Regions from separate parts of the Endozoicomonas sp. genome, predicted to be linked through region 1. Evidence: predicted binding sites of a transcription regulator. Region 1 holds the regulator's gene; the other holds the start of a gene.
What was found. The regulator PhoB, encoded in region 1, activates phosphate uptake and scavenging genes when phosphate is short. The targets are predictions, from matches to a motif close to TGTCATANNNNTGTCANA.
Positions count from the first base shown of each region.

Region 2: ACOCLE_RS18010 (phosphatase PAP2 family protein) is a predicted target of PhoB. The motif match lies at 9,656-9,673, and genes of this name have one in related genera.

Region 1 covers NZ_OZ239981.1:5,016,670-5,032,761, reverse strand. Annotated here, with positions in the region: gene ACOCLE_RS22615 (transposase) at 1-201, shown strand, start outside; gene ACOCLE_RS22610 (hypothetical protein) at 205-576, opposite strand; tRNA gene ACOCLE_RS22605 (tRNA-Leu) at 1,174-1,260, opposite strand; tRNA gene ACOCLE_RS22600 (tRNA-Leu) at 1,311-1,397, opposite strand; gene ACOCLE_RS22595 (helicase) at 1,642-1,965, opposite strand; gene ACOCLE_RS22590 (HU family DNA-binding protein) at 2,238-2,510, opposite strand; gene ACOCLE_RS22585 (rubredoxin) at 2,713-2,880, opposite strand; gene ACOCLE_RS22580 (ABC transporter ATP-binding protein) at 3,261-4,955, shown strand; gene ACOCLE_RS22575 (ABC transporter permease) at 4,955-6,061, shown strand; gene ACOCLE_RS22570 (ABC transporter permease) at 6,061-6,987, shown strand; gene ACOCLE_RS22565 (BMP family ABC transporter substrate-binding protein) at 7,076-8,161, shown strand; gene ACOCLE_RS22560 (chorismate--pyruvate lyase family protein) at 8,223-8,762, shown strand; gene ACOCLE_RS22555 (DUF3050 domain-containing protein) at 8,759-9,571, opposite strand; gene ubiA (4-hydroxybenzoate octaprenyltransferase) at 9,737-10,642, shown strand; gene phoB (phosphate regulon transcriptional regulator PhoB) at 10,784-11,473, shown strand; gene phoR (phosphate regulon sensor histidine kinase PhoR) at 11,604-12,947, shown strand; gene ACOCLE_RS22535 (hypothetical protein) at 13,016-13,456, opposite strand; gene ACOCLE_RS22530 (SpoVR family protein) at 13,904-15,406, opposite strand; gene ACOCLE_RS22525 (YeaH/YhbH family protein) at 15,403-16,092, opposite strand, start outside.
Region 2 covers NZ_OZ239981.1:3,989,251-4,005,342, reverse strand. Annotated here, with positions in the region: gene bioC (malonyl-ACP O-methyltransferase BioC) at 1-25, shown strand, start outside; gene bioD (dethiobiotin synthase) at 38-718, shown strand; gene ACOCLE_RS18045 (acyl-CoA dehydrogenase C-terminal domain-containing protein) at 1,058-2,848, shown strand; gene ACOCLE_RS18040 (hypothetical protein) at 2,971-3,228, opposite strand; gene ACOCLE_RS18035 (DUF3943 domain-containing protein) at 3,569-4,537, shown strand; gene ACOCLE_RS18030 (ISKra4 family transposase) at 4,635-5,915, shown strand; gene ACOCLE_RS18025 (hypothetical protein) at 5,924-6,151, opposite strand; gene ACOCLE_RS18020 (acyl-CoA dehydrogenase C-terminal domain-containing protein) at 6,278-8,056, shown strand; gene ACOCLE_RS18015 (hypothetical protein) at 8,237-9,388, shown strand; gene ACOCLE_RS18010 (phosphatase PAP2 family protein) at 9,955-10,863, shown strand; gene ACOCLE_RS18005 (OmpA family protein) at 10,926-11,963, opposite strand; gene ACOCLE_RS18000 (hypothetical protein) at 12,152-12,691, opposite strand; gene ACOCLE_RS17995 (GspE/PulE family protein) at 12,784-14,523, opposite strand; gene ACOCLE_RS17990 (alpha/beta fold hydrolase) at 14,920-15,261, opposite strand; gene ACOCLE_RS17985 (inorganic triphosphatase) at 15,534-16,092, opposite strand, start outside.

The DNA.
Region 1 (16,092 bases):
AAGCAGCAGGTCAGGAACCATATTTTTGCCTCTATCTTTGGGTATGCCTGCCTTCAGGCCAAGAAAGTATCTGAATCTCTCAGTAGCATCTATCGCGTTAAGAATGATGCGCTCAAGGATGCTATTTGGGACTTCATTAAGAGCTTCTCTGATGGTAAAGACTGGCTGAGACCATCTTTTATCAGAGCTGTCAATGCGTAAGTTCTAATTAAGAAGAATCACAAGAATATTGACATAATTATCAACCATTCCAGTGTCAGCAAGCACTTGCTGTAATGCTTCGATTTCCAAGGCAACAAGATCTGCAATAATCGCTTCTTTTGAAATCACAATATCCAGCGATACAACCGCTCCAAAGAGAATAAGCGTTCCACTGGTTATGATGTAATGCCACCTTCGACTGGCTTTAGAAAGTGTCGTCAGTAGCAGCAGTAAAAGTACGGAGTAGCCTATAAAGCCAAAAGCGGGAAACCATCGATAGATTTCGAAGTACAAGGAAAACATTCCAAGGGCAAAAAACAGGAAGACAGAGCCCAACCAAAAGCACAAAAAGCGACGATTCAGAACCGATGACATATCCAAGCTCTCTAATCTGAGAAATTTTTGTGATATATCGGCAGCTTCCTGAGGAAGGTTAAAAGCAGTATGGAGTGCACTGGAGTTATTTGGGGAAGAATGAAAAAATTATTAACTCAACCGATTACGGTCCGCCCGTATTAAAAAGTTCCTGAATGAAGTGTGCTTCAGTGAGGGCTCCCACAAACAAAAACAGATCCTTCCTGGATCTGTTTTTCTCCCTATGGACTCCTGTCCAATTGGTTAGGCATCCTGCCTGATAAAATCCCTGCTTACTCTGACCGTCATCCTGAAGATCTGGACATCCTGTCCACTGGCTCCCTGCCAAAGTACTTCCCTGATTTGTCAGCCGTTTACCTTCCTGGCTAAGTAGACTTCCTGTCACAGCTGACGGTTACTATAGTGCGGTTTTTACGTATGCTTTACAGTCAGGAAATCACCATAACCTGTGTGAGACATTTGCTATAGATGACAATAGTCTTTTACCTGACCTGCGCTTTACCTGCCAAAGTAGCAAAAAAGATCTGAGATAAAGAGAGAAGAAAAAGCAATACATACAAAAAAGCCAGACTGAAAGTCTGGCTTTTTTGAGAGAATTGGTGCCCAGGAGAAGACTCGAACTTCCACGCCCTTTCGGACACTAGCACCTGAAGCTAGCGCGTCTACCAATTCCGCCACCTGGGCATAGCTGAAAGCGTTGTTGATTGTGATGACAAGGCAGAAATCATTTGATTTGGTGCCCAGGAGAAGACTCGAACTTCCACGCCCTTTCGGACACTAGCACCTGAAGCTAGCGCGTCTACCAATTCCGCCACCTGGGCCTTGTCACCGCCGTTCAACATCTCAGCGATGCGGCGCATATTAGAGATCGCTGGTTAGACTGTCAACCACTTAAAATAAGATTGATAAAAGATTATGGAAGGTACGGATACTGACTTCGGTGATTGGCATGTCATCGGGGAGGGAGAAATTCTGTACTCCTGTCCATCGTCGTCAGAAACAGGAGTGAAAGATTGGATTTCAGAGGCTCTCAGAGATCGACTCTCAATGCTCGGGAGATAATTATTACCCTTTCATGGCACTGGTCATGGTTTGAAACCACATCATTTTACTGAGATCTCCAGTAGCAACGATATTCTGCTCCTGAACACCACGCATAAACGCTTCCTGGGCATTTTTTGCTGTCAGAATCTCAAACCCTTTTGCGGCACTGGAGAAAGAGAGTTCAAATGTTGGCTCAGTCGTTGCTCCAGAGACAGGGTAAACCTGCTGGTCTTTCACAATATAATGGCGGGCTACCCCATCCTTACTGCTGAGCTGAAATGTCAGATCCTGACCTTCCAGTGTTTTTTGAAATGAGGGGTTTTTACGACTGGCACGTTTCATCATGAAACCGAGTGCCCACAACAACAATTTGAATTTCACTATTTCAGTCCCGAACTCTGCAGATAAGAATGACTGCCTGCCAGCACCCGGCACATAAAAAGAAAACACTTTCCCATGGAGCAACTTGAAAAAGCTGGCAATGGAAAAATGCTTTCTGAGTGGTTATGCAAACAGTATTCATGAAGATGGCAAAACCAATATCAGGCTTACCATGCTATGGTCACCTGCAAAACGCCATCAAAGTCGTCGACTGCAACTGACCAGATAGAAATCTATCAGTTTACGGCGTCTTTCAGCGCTTTACCTGGCTTGAAAGCAACCGTCTTGCTTGCCTTAATCTGGATGGTTTCACCGGTTTGAGGATTTTTACCGGTACGGGCTGCACGGCTGCGCTGTTCGAAAGTACCAAAACCAACCAGGTTTACAGAATCTGCTGATTTCATGGCACTCGTGATGGCTTCAAGAACGGCATTAAGGGCCAGAGAAGCCTTGTCCTTGCTGATATCGGCTTCGTCAGCGATGACATTTACCAGATCTGGTTTACGCATAGGGAATACACTCCGTTTTGTTTTTCTTGTTTCTTCCCTTGAATCAAGGGTTTCTCGCTTCCTGAGCAAGGACAGCACGAGCTCTTGACTACAGGTGTATGGCTCAAAGACAAAAACAGACTAAAACACCGCCGCCCTCAGGGCAATAGTCTGGACCAACTGTTTGCAGGATTTTTGTCAGAAATCCACGTTTTTCTGTCTATCAACTGACTTCCATCATCTCAAAGTCAGCTTTGCCTGTTCCACAGTCCGGACAGAGCCAATCCTCTGGGACATCTTCCCAGGCTGTTCCGGCGGGTATGCCATCTTCAGGCCATCCGGCAGACTCATCATAAACAAAACCACAGATAATACACTGCCATTTTTTCATCATTCTCTCCGGCTCATACCTTCTGAAAACTGTTTATTTCTGGTATGTCTTGTGCTCAAAAAGATGTCTCAGGAGTTCAACAGGTAAGCATACAAACAAAGATTCACACCAAAGACTGCCAGCATAAGTCTTTTTTGGGTAGTAAAAAACCGTGATCTTCTGGCAAAATGCCCACCCTGAGTTTTGCATCATTGGCTTTCCAGTAGCATTTCAGCTCTTAACGAGAAAAGAGCGCTGCATACGGGGGATTAGACTATGCAAGCAGTAAGATCCAGCAGCATTATGTTTAGCAAAAATAACAAAAAAAGCGCTGTATTGAGCAGACTCCAGTGATGAATGGAATCATCAAGAAGAATAAAGATAAGTCATCAGAGATTATAATGCCCGCAAGTCATGAGCCAGAATCCAGCCGGTCACTCCGCCTGGAAAGCACAGGCGCTGTTTTTGAAAACAGCAGAAGTGACAACCACTTCTACCGCATTCGCTGTGAAGGAATCACCAAAGTCTATCCGGGTGTTGTTGCCAATGATCAGGTAAGCCTTGCCATCCAGCCCGGCGAAATCCATGCCCTGCTGGGTGAAAATGGTGCAGGAAAAAGCACCCTGATGAAAATCCTCTACGGTGTGACCCAGCCAGACAGTGGACATATCTGGTTTGATGGCCAGCCACAGACCCTTAAATCTCCAGCCCATGCCAGGCGCCTTGGAATCGGCATGGTGTTCCAGCACTTTTCACTGTTTGAAACATTAACCGTGGTAGAAAACATCGCCCTGTCCATGGACAAAAGGGAAGCAGGCCAACTCAAGGATCTTGCCCGGCGAATCGAGGAAATCTCCAGCCATTACGGTATGCCTATTGACCCTCACCGTCACGTGCACAGCTTATCTACTGGAGAACGCCAGAGGGTTGAGATCATTCGCTGCCTGGTACAAGACATCAGCCTTTTGATTCTGGATGAGCCCACCTCTGTGCTGACACCGCAGGAAGTCAGCAGCTTGTTTTCAACACTAAGAAAGCTAGCAGCAGAAGGTTGCAGCCTGCTGTTTATCAGTCATAAGCTTCAGGAAGTGAAAGCCCTGTGTGATAGAGCCACTGTACTGAGACACGGAAAGATTGCTGGAACCTGTGATCCTAAAACCACCAGCACTGAGGACATGGCCAGTATGATGGTGGGCAGTCAAACGACACTGGGGCAGCGCTACAGCTTTTCATCGAATAAAGAGGAAGATAAACGTCTTGCCGTCCAAGGGCTGACGGAAGCCGCACTGGGTGACTTTGGCACAGCATTGCAAGACATCCGTTTTTCCGTAAAGCCTGGGGAAATTCTTGGCATCGCGGGTGTTGCCGGAAATGGCCAGAAAGAATTGATTCAACTGCTCAGTGGAGAAAGGCTGGCTACCTCACCGGATTTTATCACTCTGGATGACCAGGCCATTGGAAAGTTAACGCCCGGCAAACGGAGGCGTCTGGGAATGGCTGTGGTGCCAGAAGAGCGCCTTGGTCGGGGAGCCGTGCCGGATATGTCGCTTTCCGAAAATGGCCTTCTCACCGGCTTTTTACAAAACCTGGTATTCAGAGGGTTCTTAAGACAGCGACGAATTCACGGATTTGCCAACGACGTAATCAGCAACTTTCGGGTAAAAGCTCACGGGAACTCAGCTGATGCCAAAAGCCTTTCCGGTGGTAATCTGCAAAAGTTCATCATTGGCCGTGAAATACTGCAAAACCCCAAATTGCTGATCTGTGCCAGCCCAACATGGGGCGTTGATGTTGGGGCTGCGAACCTTATCCATCAATCTCTGATTGACCTCCGAGACAAAGGTACCGCCATCGTCGTGCTTTCTGAAGATCTGGACGAACTTTTCCAGGTTTCTGATCGTATTGGCGCTCTCTGCCACGGCAAACTGTCACCAGTAAAGCCGGTAACAGAAACATCCATTAATGAAGTGGGTCAGTGGATGGCAGGTGTGTTTACTGATCCGGAATCGGAAGCGTCAGAACAAGCCTCTGCTCTCCCAAGAGGAGTCGAACTGGAAATGGAACAAAACATACAGGAAAAGGAGTTTACCCCCTGATGAAGATTTCCATTGAGCGAAGGCCTCAAGACTCAAATTTGATGAAATACCTGTCACCCCTGCTGGCAGTATTGCTCACACTGATCGCAGGAGGTGTGATTTTTACCTTGCAGGGACAGGATCCATGGACAGGCCTGTATACGTTCTTCATTCTGCCCATCAGCGATAGCTATGGCCTTTCCGAGCTGGGTGTCAAAGCAGCCCCTATACTGCTCTGTGCCATGGGGCTGGCAGTGTGCTTTAGAGCCAATATCTGGAATATTGGAGCAGAAGGGCAGCTACTGATGGGGGCACTGGTGGGCAGCTGGGCAGCCCTGAGCTGGATGGACTCGGAGGGTATCTGGGTACTCCCCGCGGTACTGATGACTGGCGCTATCGCCGGTTTACTCTGGGCCTTGATCCCTGCATTACTGAGGAATCATTTCAATACCAATGAAATCCTCACTACCATCATGTTGAACTATATCGCTCTGAACCTTCTGCTTTATGCGGTGCATGGTCCCCTGAAAGATCCCCATGGCTTTAACTTTCCGGAATCTGCGCTGTTTACGGAGGCTGTCACGCTGCCCCTGTTGCTGGAAGGAACCCGACTTCATATTGGCCTGGCATTCGGACTCTTTGCCGGGGTGTGCATCTGGGTCTTGATGACAAAAACCTTTCTGGGTTTTCAACTGAAGGTTATTGGTCTGGATGTCAGTGCAGGACACTTTGCCGGTTTCCGTGAGCGACGTCTGGTGTATTTCAGCCTGCTGCTGTGCGGTGCCCTGGCTGGGCTTGCAGGCATCTCGGAGGTCAGCGGCCCCATTGGCCAGCTGGTACCGTCTGTCTCCCCCGGTTACGGTTATGCTGCCATTATTGTTGCCTTTCTTGGCCGCCTGCACCCAATCGGTATTTTACTGGCCAGCCTGCTGATGGCGCTGGTTTATATGGGTGGCGAGATGGGCCAGATTGATCTCGGCCTGCCGCTGGCAATGGGCAGTCTGTTCCAGGGCATGTTGCTGTTCTTCCTGCTGGCCTGTGATTTTTTGATCAGTTACCGCTTCCGAGTTAGGACAATGTCCAATCAACCCCCAGCTCATGGACGTAATGTGGGAGTCAACTGCTAATGGATATGGACCTGATCACCAACATTCTTTTTGCCATGGTTCGAACCGGCACCCCACTGCTGCTAGTTGCCCTCGGGGAACTGGCCTGTGAAAAAAGTGGCGTGCTTAACCTGGGACAGGAAGGCATGATGCTTATGGGCGCTGTAATAGGCTTTATTGCAGCAATCACCACAGGAAGCCTGATATTCGGGGTAATAATGAGCCTGATGGTTGGTATGGCCATGGCGCTTCTGTTTGGCCTGCTGGCTATCCAGCTGCGGGCTAACCAGGTCGCCACAGGTCTGGCTCTGACCATTTTTGGTGCGGGTCTGAGTGCCTATGTAGGCACTGACTACATTGGTCAGGCACTGGCAGGATTTCAGCCCGTTTTGATTCCGCTTTTATCAGACATACCGGTTCTGGGCAAAGCCCTGTTCAGTCAGGATGTTCTGGTTTACTGCTCGCTGGGTATCGCACTGGCTATCTGGCTGTTCTTCCGCTTCAGCCGCCCCGGTCTTGTAGTGAAAGCCATCGGGGAAAGCCCTCACTCTGCCACAGCCGTAGGCTTACCGGTCATACTGACGCGCTGGCTGGCGCTACTGTTTGGTGGTGCCATGGCTGGCCTCGGGGGAGCTTATCTGTCATTGGCTTATACGCCGCTGTGGGCAGAAGGCATGACCGCAGGACGCGGTTGGATTGCACTGGCACTTGTCGTATTTGCCAGCTGGAAAGTAGAACGGGTATTACTGGGAGCCTGGTTGTTTGGTTTGGCAAGCATTATGCATCTGGTACTTCAGGGCATGGGAGCCTCCATCTCCTCCAACCTGCTGGCAACCTTGCCCTACGTGGCAACGATTATTGTTCTGGTCCTTCTATCAAGTAACCAGTCCAGAAGTCGGCTGCTGGCCCCCATGTCTCTTGGCAAACCCTACCATCCGGCGGGGTAGTCTCTATTAACGGTTCCACTCTGGCTTGATACGGAATTCAGGCCATTATTCTAATGATAAAACAGACCTCTAAGGAGCTGATCATCCCATGAAATCCCTTATCAAAAAGGCCATCGTCTCCGTGGCAACGGCAGGACTGATGACCCTGTCCACACTCTCTTCGGCTGTAGAAAAGCCTCTAAAGGTTGGCTTTGTCTATGTGGGCCCTGTCGGTGATGCCGGCTGGACCTATGGCCATGATGAAGGCCGACTGGAGATGGTTGAGAAGCTGGGCAAGAATATCGAAACCACGTATGTTGAGAGTGTTTCTGAAGGTGCGGATGCAGAGCGAGTCATCCGTAAACTGGCACAGCAGGGACACGACCTGATATTCACCACTTCATTTGGTTACATGAACCCAACGCTGAAAGTAGCCAAGCAGTTTCCCAACGTTAAATTCCAGCACGCGACTGGTTACAAACGTGGGAAGAATGTTGGCACCTACTCTGCCCGTTTCTATGAAGGTCGCTACCTGACTGGCGTTATCGCCGGACACATGACCAAGAATAATGTGATTGGCTATGTTGGCTCATTCCCGATTCCTGAAGTGGTCCAGGGAATCAATGCCTTTACGCTTGGCCTTCGCAGTGTAAACCCTGACGCAACGGTGAAAGTGGTCTGGATCAATAGCTGGTACGACCCAGCCAAAGAGCGTGAAGCGGCTGAGTCACTGATTGCCCAGGGTGCCGACATCATCAACCAGCACACCGATTCACCTGCTCCGGTGCAGGCTGCCCAGGACAAGGGCGTGTACGCCTTTGGCTATGACACGGACATGACCCGCTTTGGCCCTGATGCCCACCTGACCGGTAGCATGGTTCACTGGGGTGGCTTCTATACCGATACGGCCAAAGCGGTACTGGATAAGCAGTGGAAGCCAGAAGATGTATGGGGTGGTTTCTCGGCAGGCATGGTTGAAATGGCACCTTATAACAAAGCCATACCCGAAAAAGTCATTGCTCAGGTCGAAACCTTCAAGGAACAGATTGCAGATGGAACATTTACTATTTTTGAAGGTCCCATCAAAGCGCAGGATGGTTCCATCAAAGTTTCAGAGGGTACAAAGCTGAACGATGGTGATATTCTTTCCATGAACTGGTATGTGGAGGGTGTTGAAGGCTCATTGCCTAATTAATCCCCACTTGATTGACAGATCCTGGAGTCGTTGGTTCGACTTCAGGCAGGATGTACTGCTGATGCCCCTTGCTGATTTTGCTGATATGAACTGGCAACCCGCTCAAGAAGCCAAAACGATTCCTGATGCTCTTCGTGAAATGATTCTGGATCAGCACTCGCTTACCCGGCGGCTGAAGCAAGTACACAACAATGAATTTTTTGTCCGAGTCATCTCCCATGACTGGCAGGAACCTGATGCATCAGAGAAGGCCTTTCTTCATTGTGATGATCAACGTGCCAGTATAAGAGAAGTCCTGCTTTTTGGCTCAGGTCAACCAGTTGTTTTTGCCCGCAGTGTTTTGCCTGAGTCAAGCCTGTCTGGTGAGAATAAAGTACTGTTGGAACTGGGAGACAAGCCATTAGGTGAATACATTTTCAGTCAGCCCGGCCTGCGTCGAGGACCGATAGAAGTTACCGATATGAAAGCCAGTCAATTTAACTCACAACTCGATTTCGATTTTGAAACAGAAATCGCCTGGGCCAGGCGATCCCTGTTTTACCTGAGAGAAAAACCTATCTCGGTTTGTGAGGTTTTTCTACCTGAGCGTGAGCAACGCTAAGCGTTACTCTCATCGATAGTCTCGGCTTCATGAGCAGCCCCCTGCTGCTCTTCAGCTGTAACTCTGTCTATTTGTTCTTCAAGACCATCCCAAAATCGTAACCGAGATGAGATGGCCGTTTTAGCTTTATCAACTGCAGCCTGCTCTGCAGTTTTGTCTCCATTGATACACTGTTTCAGCAGACTCTCTGCAGCTGGGCCATGCTCATTTCCATCAAGGTCGATGTGCCTCTCCAGATAGTAAGTCATGGAAGGAACTGACTTCGGAGGGATTTCCCAATGATTCAACAAAGAAGAAAACATCTCCGGAATGGCATCTTCACGCCCAAAAAGAAAATAGCTGGCCACCTCTGGTAATGAACCATGTTGGGCTACCTTCAGCGTATCCGAAACAAATGCCTGAATATATTCTGGCACATCAGCAACCACCAGGGCCTGCTGCCAGGGAACACCAGTCTTAATGCTATAAATGACCTGCTCAATTTTGCTGGTGTCTGCTGATACTTCACGCATGGCTGCGAGATACATTTCCAGATGGCTCATTGGTGTACCATGCCGATCCTTATCCGTCTCTTCATAGAGAATAATTTCATTAATGAAGCGGGCAGACCGGGCATCCGGAACAGGCACCCAGGGTAGCTGCATGGAAGTAAACTCAAGCTGCAATCTTTTCGCCAGCGACATAAAATCCCATACAGCAAATACATGAGCTTCCATGAAGACCGACAACTTTTCCACACTATCAATTTTCTGGTAAAGGGAGTGATTGAAAAGTTGTTCTCGAAGAGGGCGTAAGTCTTTTGTAAACATGATAGTCTCCTGCTGTAAGCGATTGGCTCTGGCAGGCCGACAAAACAAAGACTACATAGACATTGGATACATGGCAGCCTGGCTGCTCACCTATGTTTATCGGCACAACATTTATCGGCTGGAAGGCCCTGACTATTTTCAAAACACAGGTTTTTACGGGCGCAGATGAAACTCATACAATCAATAACAGGCTCTAATAAATGTGCAGAGCTGCTTGATCAGCATCTGCCACGCTGGAAAGACTTTATTCAACTGGCTCGCCTAGATCGTCCTATTGGTATCTATCTATTGTTATGGCCAACACTATGGGCGCTTTGGCTTGCTGCTGATGGTACTCCCACTGTACACAATCTTGTGGTTTTCATTCTGGGCGTCATTTTGACTCGCAGTGCTGGCTGCGTTGTTAATGACTATGCTGACCGGCATTTTGATGGTCATGTAAAACGAACTCATCAGCGCCCATTAGTGACGGGAAAAATAACGCCCAAAGAAGCCCTTATATATGCCGCCAGTCTATTTTTAATCGCCTTTGCACTGGTACTGACCACCAATATTTTAACCATCTACCTTTCCTTTGCCGCCCTGCTACTGGCGTCTGCCTACCCTTTTGCCAAGCGACACACTTACCTACCTCAAGTGGTACTGGGAGCAGCATTTGGTTGGTCAATCCCCATGGCGTATGCAGCTGAAGCCGGTACATTGACAACTCAGGCATGGCTTTTGTTTACAGCTAACCTACTATGGACCGTTGCCTACGATACCCAGTATGCCATGGTGGACAGAGACGATGATTTGAAAATTGGTATTAAATCCACAGCCATTTTATTTGGTGAAATGGATAACCTGATTATCGGCTGCTTTCAGGCTTTTACTCTGGTAGCGATGGCCATGCTGGGGCTGCAGCTTGAATTGGCCTGGCCCTTCTATTTAAGTCTTGTTGCCGCGGCTGCTGGCTTTACTCATCAGCAATGGTCAACCCGTAACCGTGAAAGGGATCCTTGCTTCAAAGCCTTTCTTTCTAACCATTGGGTTGGAGCAGTTATTTTTCTTGGCATTCTCTGCTCACAATAAGCATCTGCAGGTCACCGTACTTACGGTGACCCTGACAAATTTCATACTACGTCATTTTTCTGTAACATTTTGCCGTTGTAATACCTGAAACATAGATAATTAGTTGTTGAATAAATCTGCATTCAATCTCGGGGTATTCTCATGTCTGGCAAAACAATTTTAATTGTGGATGATGAAACACCCATCAGGGAAATGGTCGCTATGGCTTTGGAAATGGCGGGATACCAGTGTCTGGAAGCCGCTGATGCAAAACAGGCTCATTCACTGGTGGTTGATAGCAGGCCAGACTTGATACTGCTGGATTGGATGCTTCCCGATATTTCTGGTATTGAGCTGGCCAGACGACTAAAGCGTGACCAGATGACGGCAGAAATTCCAATCATTATGCTGACAGCTAAAGGTGAAGAGGATCATAAAATCCAGGGGTTGGAAACCGGGACAGATGATTACATCACGAAACCTTTCTCCCCCCGTGAACTGGCTGCTCGACTCAAGGCGGTACTTCGCAGAACCCAAGGTATGGACGAACAATCACCTATTGTCGTTAAAGGGCTGGCACTCGACCCTGTCAGTCATCGCGTCAGTATTGACGGTAACCCCGCAGAGATGGGACCAACTGAATACCGACTGCTGCAGTTCTTTCTGACTCATCAGGAACGTGCCTACTCCCGTGGCCAATTGCTTGACCAAGTCTGGGGTGGCAATGTGTATGTTGAAGAGAGAACGGTTGATGTACATATCCGTCGTCTTAGAAAAGCTCTGGGCAGTGACTATGAAAATTACATTCAGACTGTCAGAGGTACTGGTTACCGCTTCTCTACCAAGGCATAAAACCTGATTCGGGATTTTACCTGGATAACATAAACAGGATGTCAGAATATTTTTCGTCGACATCAGCAGGTGACAGTAGGATCATGAGCAGGCTCAATAGCCATAGGCTAAACAAACTCCGGTATTACATGTGACAAGCTCTCTCCGATCCTGGTTTATTGGTCGAATGGTGTCCGTTCTTGCAATCGGGCTGCTTGCAGGCTGGTTAGTTGACCAGATTTTTCTAGGACTTTTTATTACTACCTTGTCGTATTTAGTCTGGAATCATCATCAGCTACATCGTCTGCTTAGATGGCTTGATGAAGCCGCTCATAAAGAGCTGGATCCTCCTGAAAGCAAAGGAATCTGGGGCGAGATTTTTGATGGCATTTATCGAATACAACGTAGACATAGTCGTTCAAAGCAGCGACTTGCTAACGTAATTGAGCGCATACAGGAATCAACTGCCGCCCTAAACGACGGGATAATCATGGCAGACCAAAATGGTTGCCTTGAGTGGTGGAACCGTGCTGCAGGCGAACTGCTTGGCCTGCAAATGCCCGATGATCAGGGGCAACCTCTGACGAACCTTGTTAGAAATCCCAAATTCGCCAGCTATATGGAAAATAGCCGAGGCAAAGAACCAATTAAGATTGACTCCCCTGCCCACGAAAACCGACAACTGCAAATAGCAATTACCGTTTATGGTCAGGGCAATCGACTGCTTTTAGTAAGAGATGTCAGTCGTTTACATCAGCTTGAGATAATGAGAACAGACTTTGTTGCCAATGTTTCTCATGAACTGAGGACGCCCCTGACGGTCATTTCTGGCTATCTTGAGACAATGAGCGACGGAATGGAAATGAATCCTGATACGCCGCCTATGTTCAAGCGAGCTCTTAGCCAGATGCAGGAACAGGCATCAAGAATGCAGCGCCTGATCGAAGACCTTTTATTGCTTTCACGTCTTGAAGCGACTGAACCGGAAAGAATAAGCCAGACAGTAAAACTGAAGCCACTGCTTTTGGGAATAATAAATGACGCTAAAGCACTGAGTGGTGAAAACCAGCACCAGTTACAACTGGAATGTGCAGAAGATGCCTCAGTCACTGGTGACGCCATGGAGTTACGCAGTGCATTTTCCAATCTGGTTTATAATGCCATCCGCTATACACCTTCGGGTGGAAAGGTTCATGTGAAGTGGTGGCAGGATCCAGAGGGTGGTCACCTTATGATTCAGGACAATGGTGTAGGCATAGACCCTGTTCATATTCCAAGACTGACCGAGCGATTTTATCGTGTGGATAAAAGCCGAAGCCACGCAACAGGTGGTACGGGTTTAGGGCTGGCGATTGTAAAACATGTTTTGTTAAGGCACGAAGGTCGTATCAGTATCAGTAGTCATCCGGGCAAAGGCAGTCGGTTTATCTGTCATTTCCCATTATCAAGAATCAACTCGACCAAAGTGATCCAAGCTAAAGAGCCAGATATTTGAGGTTAAACACAGCCTATTAAATAAAAAAGGGCCTTTCTGGCCCTTTTTTACGAAAGATCAAACAGTATTTACTCTTCGATCTGTTCCAAAGCGCAGTCCAGACGCTTCTTACCAGTGCGCTCCAGGTAAGCTTGAAAATCACGTGGCAGACGGCCAGTGGTAGCACCTTCCCACTTGATGCGCTCACCTGATTCATTCTCATATTCAAAAGTGTACTTTTGAATATTTCTGCGACGCTTTGGTGCAGCTTCATCCAGTTCCAGGTTACCCAGACCCAGGTCATTCATGGAAACACCACGGTCAGCCATAATCTGCTTGATCGCTTCAATGCTTTCCTGCTTCTTCTTACGCTTTTCTTCGTCTTTAACGCGAGCTTCCTGCTTCTCAGTCAGAACATCGTTCAGACGAGAAATGATACGCTCCAGATCTTCAGCGTGTACATCTTTAAACAGAGAACGAATACGGGTTTTGCTGCTTAAACGATGCAGAACTTCTTCAAAAATATTCATTTACTTTACGACTCCTTGGTCTTGATAGAACTTCCTACTTAGGAATAAAGATGTTCAATTCGATGATCTTTATACAGCAAGATTTTTTTAGATGGAAGTACCATTATATAAATATTAAAAATAATGTGAATCGATGATAGTAAAAACTGACAAATTATTAATCCATAGTTGAACAACAGATTACATCATTCGGATGTATTTTTGATCAAACTATTAATAGCTATAAAAGAAATAAGTTGTATAAATCATAGAGATAGTTCAAATGCAGTATTTGACTAAAGACATGCAGTTCTTACCGGTGAGTTGTGACTGGCGAACACCTTTCAAGTACTGCGCTCGATGATGATAAAAAACAGCACTTTCAGGAATCGTCCTGTGTGTTTTAGATGCGTACTGGCAGTAACTTATGTGCCCCTACCACTAGGTCATATAAATACGAATAGATTTCTATTTCCTCTTACTATTTTCACTGCATTGCCAGCTTTGAGTTACTGCACCATTTTCGAATGATTCAATCTCGACATCAAATTGCCAAATCCGGTGAATATGCTTCAGAAGTTCATCTGTCTCTTTCCCCAGAGGCCGACCTTGATGCTGATAATGACGAAGAGTCAGCATTCGATCACCTCGAACATTCACATTATAAACCTGAATGTTTGGCTCTCTATTGCCAAGATTATACTGAGCCGCCAGTGACTCACGTATTTCTTTATACCCCATTTCATCGTGAATACTATCCACTTCAAGATAAGAACGGGACTCATCATCCAGAATTGAAAACAATCTTAAATCTCGCATTACCTTGGGTGACAGGAACTGAAGGATAAAGCTTTCATCCTTAAAGTTTTTCATAGCAAAGTGGACGGTATCCAGCCAGTCACTTCCAGCAATATCTGGAAACCACTCTCGATCTTCATCCGTAGGGTTTTCACATATACGGCGAATATCCATAAACATATTAAAGCCAAGAGTATATGGGTTGATACCACTGTAATGCGGGCTATCAAAAGCCGGCTGGTAGATAACGCTGGAATGAGAATGAAGAAACTCCAGCATAAAACCATCGGTTACCTTTCCTTCATTGTACAGCTCATGAAGAAGGTGGTAATGCCAGAAGCAGGCCCATCCTTCATTCATCACCTGGGTCTGTTTCTGGGGATAGTAGTATTGGGCAATTTTTCTGGCAATTCGTAATATCTCTCTCTGCCAGGTTTCCAACAGTGGGGCATTCTTTTCAAGGAAATAGAGCAGGTTCTCTTCTGGGTCTTTAGGGAATCGCTCTACCTGTTCCTGCTCTTCTTTCTCAACTTTGGGAATCGTTGTCCATATATCGTTTAATGTTCGCTGAATATATTCCGCTCTCTCTTCCTGTCTGGCCTGCTCCTGTTCAGCCGATAAGGGTCTGGGTCTTTTATATCTATTAACCCCCTGATTCATTAAGGCATGGCAAGCATCCAGTATTTCTTCAACCGCCTCGATACCATATTTCTCTTCACACTCAGCAATATAATTTTTGGCAAATAGCAGGTAATCAATAATAGACTCAGCATCTGTCCAGGTTTGAAACAGATAATTCCCTTTAAAGAAGGAGTTATGTCCATAGCTGGCATGGGCTAATACCAGAGCCTGCATGGTCATCGTATTCTCTTCCATCAAGTACGCAATGCATGGATTTGAGTTGATCACTATTTCGTAGGCCAACCCCATCCGACCACGTTGATAGTTCTGCTGAGTATGAAGAAAGTGCTTACCAAAACTCCAGTGGCTATACATTAATGGCATACCGGTTGAGGCATAGGCATCCATCATCTGTTCGGAACTGATGATCTCAATCTGATTCGGATAGGTATCCAGTCTGAATCGATCAGCAATACGAGCAAGCTCTTTGTCATATTGTTGAACCAATTCAAAGGTCCACTCCGGACCAGTAGAGATCAACTTGCTGCTCATGCATTTTCCTTTTTTTCAAATAGTTTGCGGAAAACCGGGTAAATATCACTGGGCGATTTAATCTGCTGCATGGCAAAGTGATCTTTAAACTTTTCAGCTACACTCTGATACTCACGCCATAAGTTCTGATGAGCACGATCTGTGATTTCTACATAACAGTAATACTGAACCTTTTGCATAATCTGTTCGGTCAGAATTTTGGTGCAAACACTGGAGTCACCCTCCCAGTTATCCCCATCCGATGCCTGAGCAACATAGATATTCCAGTCAGCGGGGCTGTAACGTTTATTGATAACATCCCGAGTCATCTCAAGTGCACTGGAGACTATAGTTCCGCCAGTTTCTCTTGAATAGAAAAAGTCATCTTCATCCACCTCTTTTGCCGCTGTATGATGACGGATGAAAACCACTTCAATCTCTTTGTAATTACGCTGTAGAAACAGATAGAGCAGAATAAAGAACCGCTTAGCCATGTCTTTGATATCCTGGGTCATCGATCCAGACACATCCATCACACAGAACATAACGGCCTTATTACTGGGAGAAGGTACTTTGACCATGTTGTTGTATTTCAGGTCAAAATCATCAATAAATGGTAGCTTTTTCAGTTTGGCATTAAGCTCTTTTATACGTTCTCTTAACTCAATGGCTCTTTGCTGATCTGTTTCATCAGGGCTTACTTCCAT
Region 2 (16,092 bases), 1.0 Mb from region 1:
CGGCGTTTTGCAGAAACCACATTGAGAGCAGTAGTTAATGGGGAAAACTTATTTTGTCACCGGCACAGATACCGATGCCGGGAAAACGGTCGTTACCTGCGGGCTGCTTGAGGCGGCTCGATTAAAAGGGTTAACGACTCTGGCCTCAAAGCCGGTTTCTGCGGGATGTCAACAAACGGAAAGCGGCTTGAGAAATGAAGATGCCTTGGCATTGATGGAGGCCATGACGCTTTCTCTACCTTACGAACAGGTAAACCCTCTGGCTCTGGAGCCTCCTATTGCACCTCACATTGCTGCAGAGGAAGCCGGTGTTCGTATGACACTGGATCGACTGGTGGGTTACTGTCGCGGTGCCCTGATGCGTAAAAATGATTTGGCTCTTATCGAAGGTGCTGGTGGCTGGCGGGTACCCCTGAACTCACGGGAGATGCTCACCGGGCTGGCAAAAGAGCTGAATACCCCTGCCATTCTGGTGGTTGGCATGAAGCTGGGCTGTATCAGCCATGCGTTGCTGACCGTTGAAGCCATTCTTCGCGATGGTGTTAGGTTGGCAGGCTGGGTAGCGAATCAGATGGATCCCGATATGAGTCGTTATGATGAAAACTTTGCTACTCTGAAAAACATGATTCCAGCGCCATGTCTTGGAGTGGTGCCATTTCTTTCAGATACCAGTTCCGGCCGAGTTGCAGAGTATCTGGATATTTCTCCACTGGTTTGACTGAACAGCCGGTAGAATAACCTGTCTTAAGAAGAGGATGGCGACAGGCTTTCCTCTGTCTTGTTGCTGTCTATCCCCCTCCGACAAAGACTTCCACTATCCCTTCAGCCAATAATTTTCATAGCGTTTACAAACTACAATCGTTGCTCTTCTTATGGGCCCACATCATTAACCGGTTGATTTAATAACCTTTCCGCTCGTCTATCAAATATTCACCTGCAATAACTTTTGCCGACATGTATTGACATTAATCCTGTCTAAACGTAAGTTTCAAACAACTGTTTGAACTAGTGCTATACTTATCTACATCCATAAGTAAAAGAATATCGAGGATGCGTCATGCCAGAATATAAAGCCCCCCTGCGAGATATCCGGTTCGTCCGTAATGAAGTTCTGGGCTATGAAGAACATTACGCGAACCTCCCTGAAGGCCAGGATGCCACACCGGATATGGTGGACGCGATTCTGGAGGAAGGCGCCAAATTCTGTGAGCAGGTACTCTCACCGCTGAACCGTGTTGGTGATGAGGAAGGTTGTACCTGGACAGAAGAAGGCGTTAAAACCCCAACCGGATTTAAGGAAGCCTATCAGCAGTTTGTCGAAGGCGGCTGGCCTTCACTGGCCAGTGATGCTGAACATGGTGGTCAGGGACTCCCTGCTTCGCTGGGTCTGGTTCTCAGTGAAATGATGGGGGAATCCAACTGGTCCTGGGGGATGTATCCCGGGCTGAGCCATGGTGCAATGAATACCCTGGAAGCTCATGGTACAGATGAGCAGAAAGAAACGTACCTTACCCGTCTGATTTCCGGTGAGTGGACTGGTACGATGTGCCTGACCGAATCTCACTGCGGTACTGATCTGGGTATGCTGAAAACCAAGGCGGTACCACAGGAAGACGGCACTTATCGTATTACTGGCACCAAAATCTTTATCTCTGCCGGGGAGCACGATATGGCGGAGAATATTGTTCATATCGTTCTTGCCCGCCTGCCGGATGCTCCTGAAGGTACCAAAGGTATCTCCCTGTTTATTGTTCCCCGTCATCGCCCGGATGCTCTGGGGGAAAGTAACGGTGTCAGCTGTGGTTCCATCGAGCACAAGATGGGGATTCATGGGAACGCCACCTGTGTGATGAACTTTGACGATGCAACCGGTTATTTGATTGGTGAGCCAAATAAAGGTTTGAACTGCATGTTCACCTTTATGAACTCTGCGCGTCTGGGCACAGGTATTCAGGGGCTCGCTCATGCAGAAGTGGCTTATCAAGGCGCTGTCCGATATGCCCGTGACCGACTGCAGATGCGCTCTCTCTCTGGTCCTAAGAACCCTGATGGTCCTGCCGACCCGATCATTGTTCACCCGGATGTTCGACGCATGCTGTTGACCATTAAGGCGCTGACTGAAGGTAACCGTGCGCTGGTTTACTACACGGCACAAATTGCGGACTTAATGAACAGCCCTGATGAAGACGTCCGGAAACAAGCGGATCTGGAACTGAGTTTCCTGACCCCTATTGTTAAGGCGTTCATGACTGAGACAGGTTTTGAAGCAGCTAACCATGGTCTGCAATGCTACGGTGGCCACGGCTTTATCAGTGAGTGGGGTATGGAGCAGAATGTTCGTGACTGCCGTATCTCCATGCTTTATGAGGGAACAACAGGTATTCAGGCTCTGGACCTGTTGGGTCGTAAAGTCCTGATGACTCAGGGCGCCACCATGAAGCCTTTCACCAAGGTAGTTCATAAGTTCTGTCAGGCTCAGGCGGACAATGAAGGTCTTCAGGAGTTTATTAAGCCGTTGACTGCCTTGAATAAGGAATGGGGTGATCTGACCATGCAGATCGGCATGAAGGCCATGCAGAACAAGGAAGAAGTTGGAGCTGCTTCGGTTGATTACCTGATGTACTCCGGCTATGCCTGTCTTGCTTATTTCTGGGCCCGAATGGCACTGACTGCAAAAGAAGCTCTGGCCAATGGTACCACTGAAGAAGGGTTCTATAAGGCTAAGATCCAGACTGCGCAGTTCTACTTCCAACGCCTGCTGCCAAGGGCTCAGATGCACAAAGCCTGCATCGAGTCGGGTGCTGACAACCTGCTGGCCATGAAAGAAGAAGATTTTGGCGACGTTTAATTAGCTTGTCTGGCAGACTGAAAGCTAATTTTTAGGCTACCTGTTGGTAGCCTTTTTTATTGGTGAGTTATTAATTTATGCTCCATCTTGTCAGTCTCAGTCCAACAGGATCTGGGGAAGGCTTACTGCATTTCATCAAGAATCATAAAACTGAGGAAGATCGTAGGTAACGCAATAATCATGATAACGGGAAGTGCTGGATTAAATAGCATGAGGGTACCTGCCACTAACCAGATAGCTCTGACCCAGCTGCGCTTTACACGCTCTTTTCTTGATAAGGTTCTGGCATGGGATCTGACCAGCAAACCTGTCAGCTGATTAATCAGGGTTGAAAAAAAAATCTGCAGAATTGCTGTTAACAGTGCAAGAAGATATCGCATAAACCGCCTGACTATCTGGTCAATAATATCGGAACAGCAGGACAGCTTATCTTCCGGAGTATAGCAATTGAATCAACACTATTTGACCTGGTTAATGATCAAATAAAGGCATTAAATTTACGTTAGCTTACTTCATCGGCAATTGGCACTTATTTATGATGATGGTTGCGGGGAAAACGTATTTTTCTCTATTTTCACTCTTTTGGTGCATTTTAATACATTTAATAGATGCATGAGCAGCTTTGCCAGATATAAAAATATGGTCTATAAAAATGGGTTTGTTTTCTTAAGACCTTGGAGCTGAATTCAGCAAATAACGCTGTGTTGATGTCGCATCATTATGAAGAAGAATACCCAAACTACAAAAAACCTGTTGATTCTTCTTACCCTCTTTTTTTTGCTATCAAGGTCCATAGAGCCTGTTTTTTCTGATGATTTTAAAAGGAAACCAAACCAGTTGGCTTTATTGCCTGCTATGGACTACCAAATGCCAGCCCTTAAGGATGACGTATTGAATCATTATCAGCCCCAGAATGAGCTTGCTGGATACCCTCAATCCTTTGAACAGCATGATCCATTGCCATCTGATAACTGGCGCTGGTCTTTGAAGGATAAAGACAAAGATTGGGATATCACTCTGTTTGATAAGTATCCGGAAGAGAATCAGGCCAAACTTTGGTATCAAACAAAAGTGACGTTTGGATTGGCGCTGGGTGTTCTGGGGGTGATTGCTCTATTACCAGAGAGTGTTTCCAAATGGGATAAGTCAGAAATCAGACCCATCAAAAAGTGGTGGAACAATGTAAAGTCAGGGCCTGTCTGGGACACCGATGAGTGGTACATCAATTATATCGGGCACCCTTATTTTGGTGGTGTGTACTATGTAATGGCTCGTTCATCAGGGTATAACCAGTGGAACTCGTTTGTTTATTCTTTCTTGATGTCCACTTTTCTGTATGAATATGGCATTGAGGCGATGTGTGAGCCGCCCTCCATTCAAGACATTATTATCACTCCTATTGGAGGCTGGCTCTATGGCGAATGGGCTTATCAGAAAAAACTGAAAATTCTGGACAATGACAGTGAAGTGATGGGATCTAAGGCGCTGGGTTCTACCGCTCTGTTTCTGCTCGACCCGGTTGGAAAAATCAGTCAATGGATTGGTGGTGATAGTGATGAGGGAGCCATACAGAATTTGTCGATTCGCTTAAGTGTTATGCCTCCGGCTTCCAGCTTTTCATCCTACCGGAAAAAGTCACTCGACCTTGATGACCGCTACTTTGGCGTTGAAGTTTTCTTTAATTTCTAAATACGACAATTAAAGGGTGCTCTCTCTGAATGATTGAAACAATAGTGCTCTATTTTCACAGCTACTATGGGAACACCACTCATAATAGTTAACTGTCATGCCCGCTTCTGTTATTTCCAGCTCTACCAAAAGCATCGTTTTGCAAATTGAAGTTTCTATAGATTCAGGCAACATGCTGAATCTTGAAGATAGTTTACAGCGTGCACTCAATGAAGCCGGGCAGCTTGGAACAAAAGAGTTATTGGGGCTATTTGAATCACCCAATAAAGAACCTATCGTCGTTAATCAGCAGAAGTGGAACTACAAAGGAAAGGTTCTTAAGCACTATGAAACCTTATACGGTCGTATACCTTTGGAGCGCTCCGTATATCAGGGTGTCAGAGGTGGCAGTACTCTGGCAGCACTTGATCTTCGTGCCGGTATTATTGGTTCAGCTACCCCCAAATTTGCCAAGTCTATCGCCTGGAAATACAGCCAGATGCCAGCGCCTGCGGTAAAAGAAGATTTTGAGACCAACCATCAAAGGACGCTTTCAAATTCTTATATCAAGCATTTATCGGACAGAGTAGGTGCATTAATTGAAGACCAGCAAGACACTCACTACCACCTTCCTCCACTAAAAGAGCCTGTTGAAACAATAGCCATTGGTCTGGATGGAACCTGCATGCTGCTTTGTGAAGAAGGCTGGAGGGAAGCCATGTGTGGGACATTGAGCCTATATTCTGCAGATGGAGACAGGCTCCACACGATATATACAGCCAGTTCGCCAGAGTATGGTAAACAAAGCTTTATGAGCAAGCTCGACGAGGAGATTGCAGATCTAAAACGACTCTACCCAAATGCCACATACATCGGGGTAGCTGACGGGGCTAGAGAAAACTGGAGTTATTTGAAACAACATACCTCTGGGCAGATACTCGATTTTTATCATGCATCTGAATATTTAGCTGGAGCAGCGGAAGCACTGTTTCCAACCAGTAAGGCGAAGCGACACCAGTGGCTTGAAGACAGGCTACATAGTTTGAAAAACAAGCGTGGAGCAGCCAAAAAAATCCTTCAGGAAATTGAATCAGCCGAGCTCCCGAAAAAGACAATCGCACTGACAGAGAAGCGCTACAAAGCTGTGAGCTATTTTACAAACAATCACCAGTTAATGAATTATCATCAGGCGCTTAAACGCCATTGGCCAATAGGTTCAGGAGTTACTGAAGCGGCTTGTAAGACTCTGGTAAAGCAACGATTATGTGGTTCTGGAATGAGGTGGAAAGCAACAGGAGCGGAAGTGCTTTTGACAACAAGAGCACTGATCCAGAGTAAGGGGCGCTGGGAACAACTTTGGTCTGAGTTCATGACTGGAAAGGTTGAAGCTAACCTATGAGTCAGTTATCAAATTGAGAGAGCACCCCAATTAAACACAAAGAACCACAGTCTTTTGCTGAAAAACAGGTGCTTTTCGGGTAGTATAGCGCAACGGAACTCAACAGCCTGTTTGATTAAAAGCTGTTCTGGTGTGGTTGCGATAAATGAGTCTAAATCTCCCGCTTCTTTGTGAAGTAGCCCCGCTATCCCCTCCAGAAGCAGATATTTTGTATCACTATTTCTCAACACCATCATGGACGCTCAGATCCTACAGGTTGCCAGTAAACAGCTATGAGCCACTTTGGGTCTTCCTGCGTACAACTTAGTAGGATAATGGCTGTATTCCTATAGTAAGAAGAATAATTCCAGGAGTGGAGAGTAATGGCCGAGTACAAAGCCCCCCTTCGTGATATGCGCTTCGTAATGTATGACGTGTTCAACGTGGCAGAACAGTGGTCTCAGTGGCCTGCTGTCAGTGAAACGGTGGATCAGGAAACTGCAGATGCTATTCTGGAAGAAGCAGCCAAACTGGCATCTCGTACCATTGCACCGCTGAATCGCTCAGGAGACGAGGAAGGGTGTAAGTGGGATAGTGGTCAGGTTACTACTCCAGAAGGTTATAAAGAGGCCTATAAGCTGTTTGCTGAAGGTGGATGGAACGGACTTGGTGGTAACCCCGTCTATGGCGGTATGGGTATGCCCAAGGTGCTGGCTGCCCAGTTTGATGAAATGGTCTGCAGTGCCAGTCTGGCATTCACTCTCTATCCAAGTCTGGGGGCCGGGGCTAGTCTGGCTATTGATGCCCACGCTTCCGATGCACTTAAAGAAGCGTACCTGCCCCAAATGTATTCCGGCGAGTGGGCTGGCACCATGTGCCTGACCGAACCTCATGCTGGCAGTGATCTTGGAATCATTCGTACCAAAGCGGAAGACAATGGAGATGGGAGTTACGCGGTCACCGGTACCAAAATCTTTATTACCGGTGGTGATCACGATCTTACCGAGAATATTATCCACCTTGTGTTGGCCAAGCTTCCCGATGCACCTCCTGGGCCCAAAGGTATCTCTCTATTCCTTGTGCCTAAGTTTCTGGTGAATGAGGATGGGTCTCTGGGGGAAAGAAACAGCCTTGCCTGTGGTTCAATTGAACACAAGATGGGTATCAACGCATCCGCAACCTGTGTCATGAACTTTGATGGAGCCAAGGGCTATCTAGTTGGAGAGTTGAATAAAGGCTTGAACGCCATGTTCACTATGATGAACTATGAACGTCTGTTTGTGGGGATTCAGGGGCTTGGCAGTAGTGAGATGTCGTACCAGAATGCTCTCGAATATGCTCAGGATCGCATCCAGGGACGTTCAGCCAGTGGTTCTGTTCAAAAAGATAAAGCAGCAGATCCACTCTTGGTTCATGGGGATATCCGGCGGATGCTGCTGAATATGAAAGCTTTGAACGAAGGTGGTCGAGCTTTCTCCACTTATGTGGCCAAGCAGCTGGATATTGCCAAGTTCAGTCAGGATGAGCATGAAAAAGAAAAGGCTTCCGCTCTGGTGGCGTTACTGACACCGGTAGTAAAAGCCTTTTTGACCGATGCCGGTCTGGAAAGCTGTGTTGCAGGTCAGCAGGTGTTTGGTGGTCACGGCTTTATCCGAGAGTGGGGGCAGGAGCAGCTGGTTAGGGACGTTCGTATCACTCAGATTTACGAAGGTACGAATGGTATTCAGGCACTGGATTTGCTTGGACGTAAGATTGCCTTGAGCGGTGGTACCTACCTTGAAACATTCCTGAGTGAAGTTCGGACATCTGTCGATTCTAATGATGAATTTACTGAAGAACTGCTGGCTGCTGTTGATAAGCTTGAGGAACTTACTCGCAAGCTTCTGGCGCAGTCCAAAAATGACCCTAATGTCATAAATTCAGCCTGTGTTGATTACCTGAATGCTTTTGCTTATGTTGCGTACGGCTGGATGTGGTCATTAATGTCTAAAACGGCAGCGAACAAGCTTGCGCAAGGTGATGAAGGTCAATCCTGGCTGGAAGCCAAACAGGTGACCGCTCGCTATTATTTCAAGCGTTTATTGCCTCGCTTTGAAAGTTCAGCAGCAGCTGCTCTTTCGGGAACTGAGGAACTATTTACCTTATCTCCTGATCAATTCTAATTGAAAGCAGCAACTGTTTAGCTGAAAACCATGGATAAACCCCGCTTTGCGGGGTTTTTTGTTTTTAGGTCTTAATTTTTCGGGATTACGGCCAATAAAAATAGAGAAATCCTGGTTCTTCGTTGAATGAGTGTTTACTGGTTCGCGGAATCTTTACTGAAATAAATTTCGGGTATACACATGATTTTCAATTCAGCCTATCGATCTTTATATCAGGTGTGTTTCTATCTATTGATCATGATCTCTGGAAATCACGCCTATGGGGTTGATGATGTTAAACCTCGGGTACATGCCAATAACTTTCTTTTAAAACAAAAGGATACAGGTCAATGTCTCGTAGTAATGGAAGAGCTGGAAGGCTGCAGCTCTGAAGAAAATAGACTGATAGATGGTTGTGTTAATAGCAATAGGGTTGTGCTTGAGGAATGTAACGAACAAAATTCTGAGCAAAGGTGGGTGTTTGACTTTCAAAATAAACGAATTCACTCATCGCAAAGAAGGGCTGATTTATGTTTGACCCGGTTGTCGAAAAGTTTATCTATGGATATTTGCCAGCCAACAAGCTTGAAGCAGTTGTGGTTTTTTAATCAACAGGATCATCTTTTCAGTCGAGTAGATTTTCTTGACTCTCTTGCATTTGTAAAACTATTGCAAAGTAATACGGATACTCCTTCACCCGTCACTTTTAACTTTATTGACTCTGAAACTGGGGATGATCAATGCTATTTGAGCCCTTTTACAGGTAGGGTAGAGTGTTCAGGATTTGAAGTTGATGAAGAGGCTCTGCAACAACAGGAGGTTGAGTTCTGGAGCTGGTCAGGGTATTGGCCATGGCAACCAAAGCAAATAAAACTGACAGAAGATCTGAAGCTTGGTGATTTCAGAAACAATCATTGTCTTGCGGTAACGCAATGTCATGTAGATAGTGTTGGTCAGTACGACTGTTTTGGTGGAGTAAAAGTTCAGGTAAGTGCCTGTCAGTCCGTAAGTCATCAGACCTGGCGTTATGACCTTGTTTCTAAAAGACTGTTTAATAAACAAGCAGGGGAGCAGTTTTGCTTAAGCTGGTTATCGGGAAAATTCACATTAGAGCACTGTTTACCGGGTAGTGCTGTGTCTCAGAGATGGTATTTTGCCCAGGGAAAAGGAAACAAGTATGCAGAGAGAGGTCAGCTGCGTTGGTTTTCGAATTCAAGGGAGCATTATAATTATATTAAAGCCCTTGACTTTGACCCTATAGTTAAATTTGAAATATTAAATAAAGATAGTCAGGGAAAAGATTGCGGTTATGATCCCATTGATGGCCTTTGGAAAGGTCTATGTACTAATTAAACTATTTGATAAGTTGAGTAATTCATAATTCCTATTTACGATTTAGTTATCGGTTTTTTTCGTTTCTATAAGTAGATATCCCTCTTGTATTATTTAAATGACTCGAGCATTGATTCTTTTTTGTGACTCAAAAGAAATTCACTGCTACTTTTGCATACGTCAGAGGGTTTATATAAAAATAATTTTCACACATATATTAATGGTAGATTCAATGGTTTTTAAATTAGAATGACTAAGTGGTAATCTTTTCTTTTTTATCACACTTCTTGTCAAATATTTGTAGTATAAAAATAGTAAGTAATTTTTGGATGATCGATGATTTCTCAGAAATTATCTATTCGGCCTGCTTGGTTGGATATGAAATAAATGGCGGTAGAAAAGCGATGTTTTTTCTGCATATTTTTAGGGTGCACGTCATATCAATGATGTGGAAAATGAAATTATTCTTTTAAACATAATGCCATTCATTGAGTGCTTGCGATCTGATTTCTTAGGCCGTTTTTGTCATTGACTGGTATGAGTGCCCTGTTTTTAAGCTGCTAACCAAAATAAGAAAGGAGCTGTTTGTGACTGATTTACTCCAGTGGGGGTTGGATTTTGTTGCCTGGATACAGCAATACCGTAATCCAGTAAGCGATGAATTAATGCAGCATATTACCGACCTGGGAGGGAAGTATTATATTTATTTTTTGCCACTTCTTATCTGGTGCCTGAATTTCCGTTTTGTGATTCGTATTTGTACGATGTTTTTACTGTCATTTTTTATCAATGTCTGTTTCAAGGATGTACTGACTCTACCAAGACCATTTGATGTAGATCCAGACATTACCCCGAATCGGGAGTGGGGGTACGGTATGCCAAGTGGTCACTCTCAAAACTCAGCATTGTTATGGATTATGTTGGCGATAGGCGTTGCAAAACGGTGGTTCTGGTTTATTGCGCTATCTATTGGGCTTTTGATCGGTTTTTCCAGAGTGTATTTTGGTCTTCATTTTCCTGGGGATATTCTGGGAGGGTGGTTGTTAGCAGGTATCTTATTGTGGGCATACTATGCATGGGAGGATCGGGTTTCATCAGGTTTGAATAAACTGTCTACTTCTCAGTTGTTAGCCGGTTTTACATTCATAATGGTAGGACTCGGCTTTCTCTATATGTCCGTACTTGAAATGCCAATAATGACTGGTTTGGTCGCTATTAGCTTTGGGTTTGGGTCTGGTGCCATATTTACCATAAGGATTTTGCGTTACAACGGTTTTGGCAGCTTATGGAAGCGAATACTTCGTGGTGTATTAGGATTAAGTGTTCTTATTTTCTATCTTAAGTTCACAGGAAGTTTATTTCCCGAGACAAAAGACCTTGAGTATTACAGGGTACTTATAATAGTTAACACTATTGCTGGACTGTGGCTATCACTGGGAGCTCCCTTGATATTTTCTCTGTTGTTACTTGGCGGGAGATATCCAGTAAAGAACTAGCCTATTGTATAGCAGCCTGCCCGGGACAGGCTGCCAGATAAGATCAATGAAGTCTGGCCAAATTACTGGATGACTTCTGCAACTACCCGGCGGTTTTGTTGCCTTCCTGCTGCTGTCATGTTACTTGCAACTGGATCGATCTCACCAAAACCAATGGCTTCAATCCGGCGTTCATCAATACCATGTAGCTCAATTAATGAATGGCGAACAGCATCAGCTCTTTTTGTTGATAGATTCTGATTGTAATCTTCATGACCTCTATTGTCAGTGTGTCCTTCTATACGAATTTTCACATCTGGATAACGGCTCATGAAACTGCCCATCTTGCTGATCATTGACATGGCTGCAGAGCTAATATGGTCTGAGTCAAAATCGAAGGTGACCAGCAGATTAATCTCTTCCGTCGGTATACAGCCTGTCTGGTCAACACCTGCTCCGGATACCGTTCCCGGACAGAGATCGAGAGTATCCAGAATTCCATCCTGATCGCTATCTACCCTGGCTACTGGCTCTTTCGCTACTAGAGCCTCACGAGTCACCTCGGCAGATTGTCGTGCTGTTGGTGAAGTACTGCCGAATGTCCAGTTGAACGCCACAGTAAACATACTTTCAGTCTGGCTGTAGTCTAGGCTTCTTACTGCACGAACATCACTTTGTAGTGACAGGTTGGGCGTTAGTACGTTTCTGATACCTACTCCTGCATTCATACGGGTATCGTCCCGCTTTTCACCGGCATCCGGCTTTTCCTGAAGTTCGTCAAAACCAGCAACCAAGTAGGGCTTCAGACCGTTGTTCCAAGGACTTAATTCATAAAAGGCATCCAATCGATAGCTTTTTAAATCAACCTTACCACTATTGTTGTGGTCAGTTGTGTACTGGGAGTAAATACCAGCGATGCTAAAGCGGTCGTTAAATCGATAACCTGCGCCTATTTCCTGAGCGAAGGAGTTATCCAGTTCCCGGTAGCTGTCCAGCGCGTTGTAACTCGCACCAACCGATAGGGTAACTCCTTTATTAGCTTCCTGTGCAAAAACTGAGTGACTGAAAATACCAGCTACTGCCATGGCAATAGCTGATTGTGCGAAGCTGCGCACGTTCATGGATTGCTCCCTGATCTCTGAATTATATTGAAAGTATCTGCACCGGAAATGCAAAATGCTGACGCCCTGTTAGGATAAGGGATTATTGAAAAAGACTGAATGTCTGAATAGAGTCAACGTACACTAAAAAATACTGGTGGGCTTGTAATAACGCGAAAGAGCAGAATGCATTTGCTATCAAGAGAGTCTTATTTTTGAAGGTTTCGTATCAATAAGCTAACCCCTTCCTTTAATTCTGCAATAGCATGTGGGGCGTAGGATATTTCCAGCCACCGTTCTTTTTGGTGGTTAGAAGATGGATAAAACACCCAGCATAGCTGCTCCTGCCATGAGCAGTCGGACTGAAGGTCGTAGTTAATGCCGTATACCGGCAAGCTCCGGTTACCTATTTGTACGCCATATTTCCCTTGCTCACTCCGAGTGGCAATAATGGTTCCTTCGTTGTTGGCATGGATCTGGTAAATTAATCTTGGATTTTCTTTGCCCTCCTTATGGTTGTATATGGCATTGGCTTTCAGCAGGCTGTTTATATAGTTTTCTAGAGTATGCCTTCGATCCTGATTAGGTGTATTTTCTGTTATTTGTCTGGCAAAAGAACTGGGCTCTTCGGTAGCAACAAGCTGTAGGTTTCCTCTATCCAAATAGGTAACAGTCGTCATCTGCTTGTTGTCAGCGAAAACAAGAACTGGGATGGCTGCTATCGGCAAAAGTAAGGACAGTTTCTTCATGTATTTAAACGCCCCGAATTAATTTTTCTTATTTTTCGTTCAATAACCATTCCTTGAGGTTAACCAAGAGAGCCTTTTCCATCAAGTTATCGTCATTCGGGAGTTACCCGCATCACTTCTTCTACTGTCGTGAGGCCATGGGCGACTTTCTGTGCTCCTGAGAGCCTCAGGCTATACATCCCTTCTTTGATGCACTGGCGGGCCAGCTGTGCAATATCAGGGCTGTCGTTAATCAGGGCTTTGATCTGATCGCTCATGGTTAAAATTTCGTACAGTCCAGCACGCCCGCGGTAACCTGTTTCACGGCAGTCTAGACAACCCACCGGCTGGAATATTTCTGTGGGTGCTGATGCTGACCATGGTCTGGTTAATGCTTTCCAGCCGTTGGGGTCAAGAGGTGCTTTTTCTTTGCAACCGGGGCAGAGTGTTCTGACCAGACGCTGGGCCATGACACCCAATACCGTGTTCTTGATCAGATAGGGGGGAACCCCAAGCTCAAGCAGTCGTGTTAAGGCGGAGGGGGCGTCATTGGTATGCAGTGTCGAGATTACCAGATGTCCGGTGAGTGCCGCCTGAATAGCCATCTCAGCCGTTTCCAGGTCGCGAATCTCTCCAACCATAATTATGTCAGGGTCTTGCCTTAGCAGGGCTCTGAGACCTGAAGCAAAAGTAAGGTCGATGTTGTGCTGAACCTGCATCTGATTAAAAGCGGGCTCAACCATCTCAATGGGATCTTCGATAGTACAAACATTTACCTGGTCAGTGGCCAGCTGCTTGAGTGTTGAATAGAGCGTAGTGGTTTTACCGGAACCCGTTGGTCCTGTAACCAGAATAATACCGTTGGGTTGTGCAGACATTGCTTTCCAGCGTTTTTCATCTTCTCTGGAAAAGCCAAGGTCACTGAATGATTTGACAAGTACTTCTGGGTCAAAAATACGCATGACCAGCTTTTCACCAAAAGCTGTGGGTAACGTTGATAAACGCAGCTCCACTTCATAGCCATCCGCATTGCGTGTTTTCAGTCGCCCGTCTTGAGGTTTGCGCTTTTCAGCTACATTCATTCTTCCAAGAATCTTGAGTCGGCTGGTCACTGCGGCGGCAACCTTGGCTGGCATTTGATAAATTGAGTGAAGTACACCGTCAATACGAAAACGCAGGTTGCACTGCTCACGTCGGGGCTCAATGTGAATATCACTGGCGCGTTGTTCGAAGGCATATTGCAAAAGCCAGTCAACAATATTCACAATATGCTGGTCATTGGCATCAGGAGCCTTCATGTTGCCAAGTTCCAGCATTTGCTCAAAATTATTGAGTGATGCTGAATTGACACCATCATCGGAGTTGGCTCCCATCACCGATTGGGCAAGCCGATAAAATTCGACGGTATAACGTCGAATATCGGTTGGGTTGGCAACCACCCGCTTGATTTCCTTACGACTGACGTGACGCAGATTGTCTTCCCAGCTTCGATGCCAGGGCTGGGCTGAAGCCACTAGAATCTCTGTACTATTGACTTCAACAGCAAGAATTTGATGTCGAATGGCAAAGGCGTGGGACATGATGGGCGTAATGGCTACAACATCAATTTTCAGAGGATCGATGTGAAAGTAATCCTGGTCTGCCAGTTCTGCCAACCACTGGCACAGGTACTCAATATCGAGTTTTTTACCTCGTGGCCCGGAGTCATCCAACTCGAGACTTGCTATGTATTCCAGTGGGTGTAGACGAATCTGTTCTGGTGTTCGTGCACGGCTGAGAATATCATCGGCCACTACCTGATCGATATGCATGCTCCTGACCAGATCAGACACAACCATTGCCAGATCCAGCATTTGCTCCCTGTGTTGCAGGCCATTTGCTTTCACATTGCTCACTTGAAATACCGTTTGAAGCTGCAGGGGTGTAAATTCTTTATATTCTCTCTTTTTTTTCGGCGTGGGGACAAATGGATTTATGTCCACATGTAAAGAGTGCTGTTATCAAGTAATGATTGATGGCGAATTCGAAGGCTGATCAATAATCTATTAATGCTGTTTTTTTTCCAGCAGGGCTGTAACCAACTCGGGAAAGTCGTCAATATCCGTCTGTAGGAAGTGCCCGCGATCCGTGAACTCAAAGTATTCTGTATTGAGTTTAGAGTGGATGTATTGAGCTTCCTCTATAGGGATCCATGGGTCATCAACAGAAGAAAATTGAATGATCCAGCGCTGGTTTTTTGAGATTTTTTGTCAGTTCCATGGGCGATCAAACCAGCCGCCAGCTTTTTCATCCTCCAGGTTCAGGTGAGTATGGTATGGGCTGACCAGAACGCTGCCTGTAATTGGATACTGCTCAGCATACCGTAAAGCGGCAATGGCTCCGGATGAGTGTCCAATCAATACGCTATTTTGGTCAGCACCAAGGGTATCCCGAATGTAAGGGATCCATATATGTTCATGGGCGATGTCATTGTCGGGCAGAGTTTCTCTTATGGTATTGAAGCCTTTTTCCTGAAGCCGTTTTTCTGCTGAAACATACCAGTTCATATCGGCAGTACAGCCGCCGTTGCCGTGAATAAAGATCACTTTCACAATTATCACCCACTGATTGGGAAAACTTATCTCAAGTCATTAAAGCAACATAGCCCATTGGCAGGAATATGGCTGGAGTATCAAATATACTCATTCAAGCATTCTATGTCAGGAATGAGTAAATAGGATGCGTGGAGGTGATGGGTTTTGGGGCAGGCTATTTAAATACTACCTGAGTAAATCTGCAGGGTAACTGTCTGACCAAGTGTTCTTCGCCCTAGCGGGTAATATTCCATATTACCCAGTAATTCGTACTGCTCAGTGCTGGGAGGTTACTTGGTAGCTATCAGTTTGAAACCTTTTTCAGCCTTGCTCTGGTCAGATGGGGTGAGCTCAAAGAAGTGCTGCAGTGCAGATGCGATTTCCATCAATGCAGACTCACCTCCTTCAATCAGCTCAAGCTCCAGTTCGCAAATAGGGCTTGAACCATTTCCTGATTTTACTGCCCCTTGATCAAGTGCTGCCTCAACCCTGGCAAAAGGGCTTTGCCAGATCAGTAGCCAGCGAGTGCGGTAGAAGTCGGTAGTAAATAGAGGTTTGAGCTTCTCTATAGATATATCAGTGAGTTCAGTAGGCCAGACAGTAGTCAGAACCTGTCCGTTCAGTTCATTGGTGTTCAGCGGCCACTCCCATTCGCCACGGCGGGTCAGGCCATTTATGCTTTCCCCACGGGTTTTTAGAGTCTGGATATATTGTCCATTTACTTCACGAATCCGCAGGGCAACTTTGGCTTGATTGAGCCTCAGGTCTGGCGTATCAAAGTAAGTATTTCCCAGATGAAGCGTTTCTGATGGCTGCGCAGCATGTTCCTGCCAGAACGGGTGACTTTTC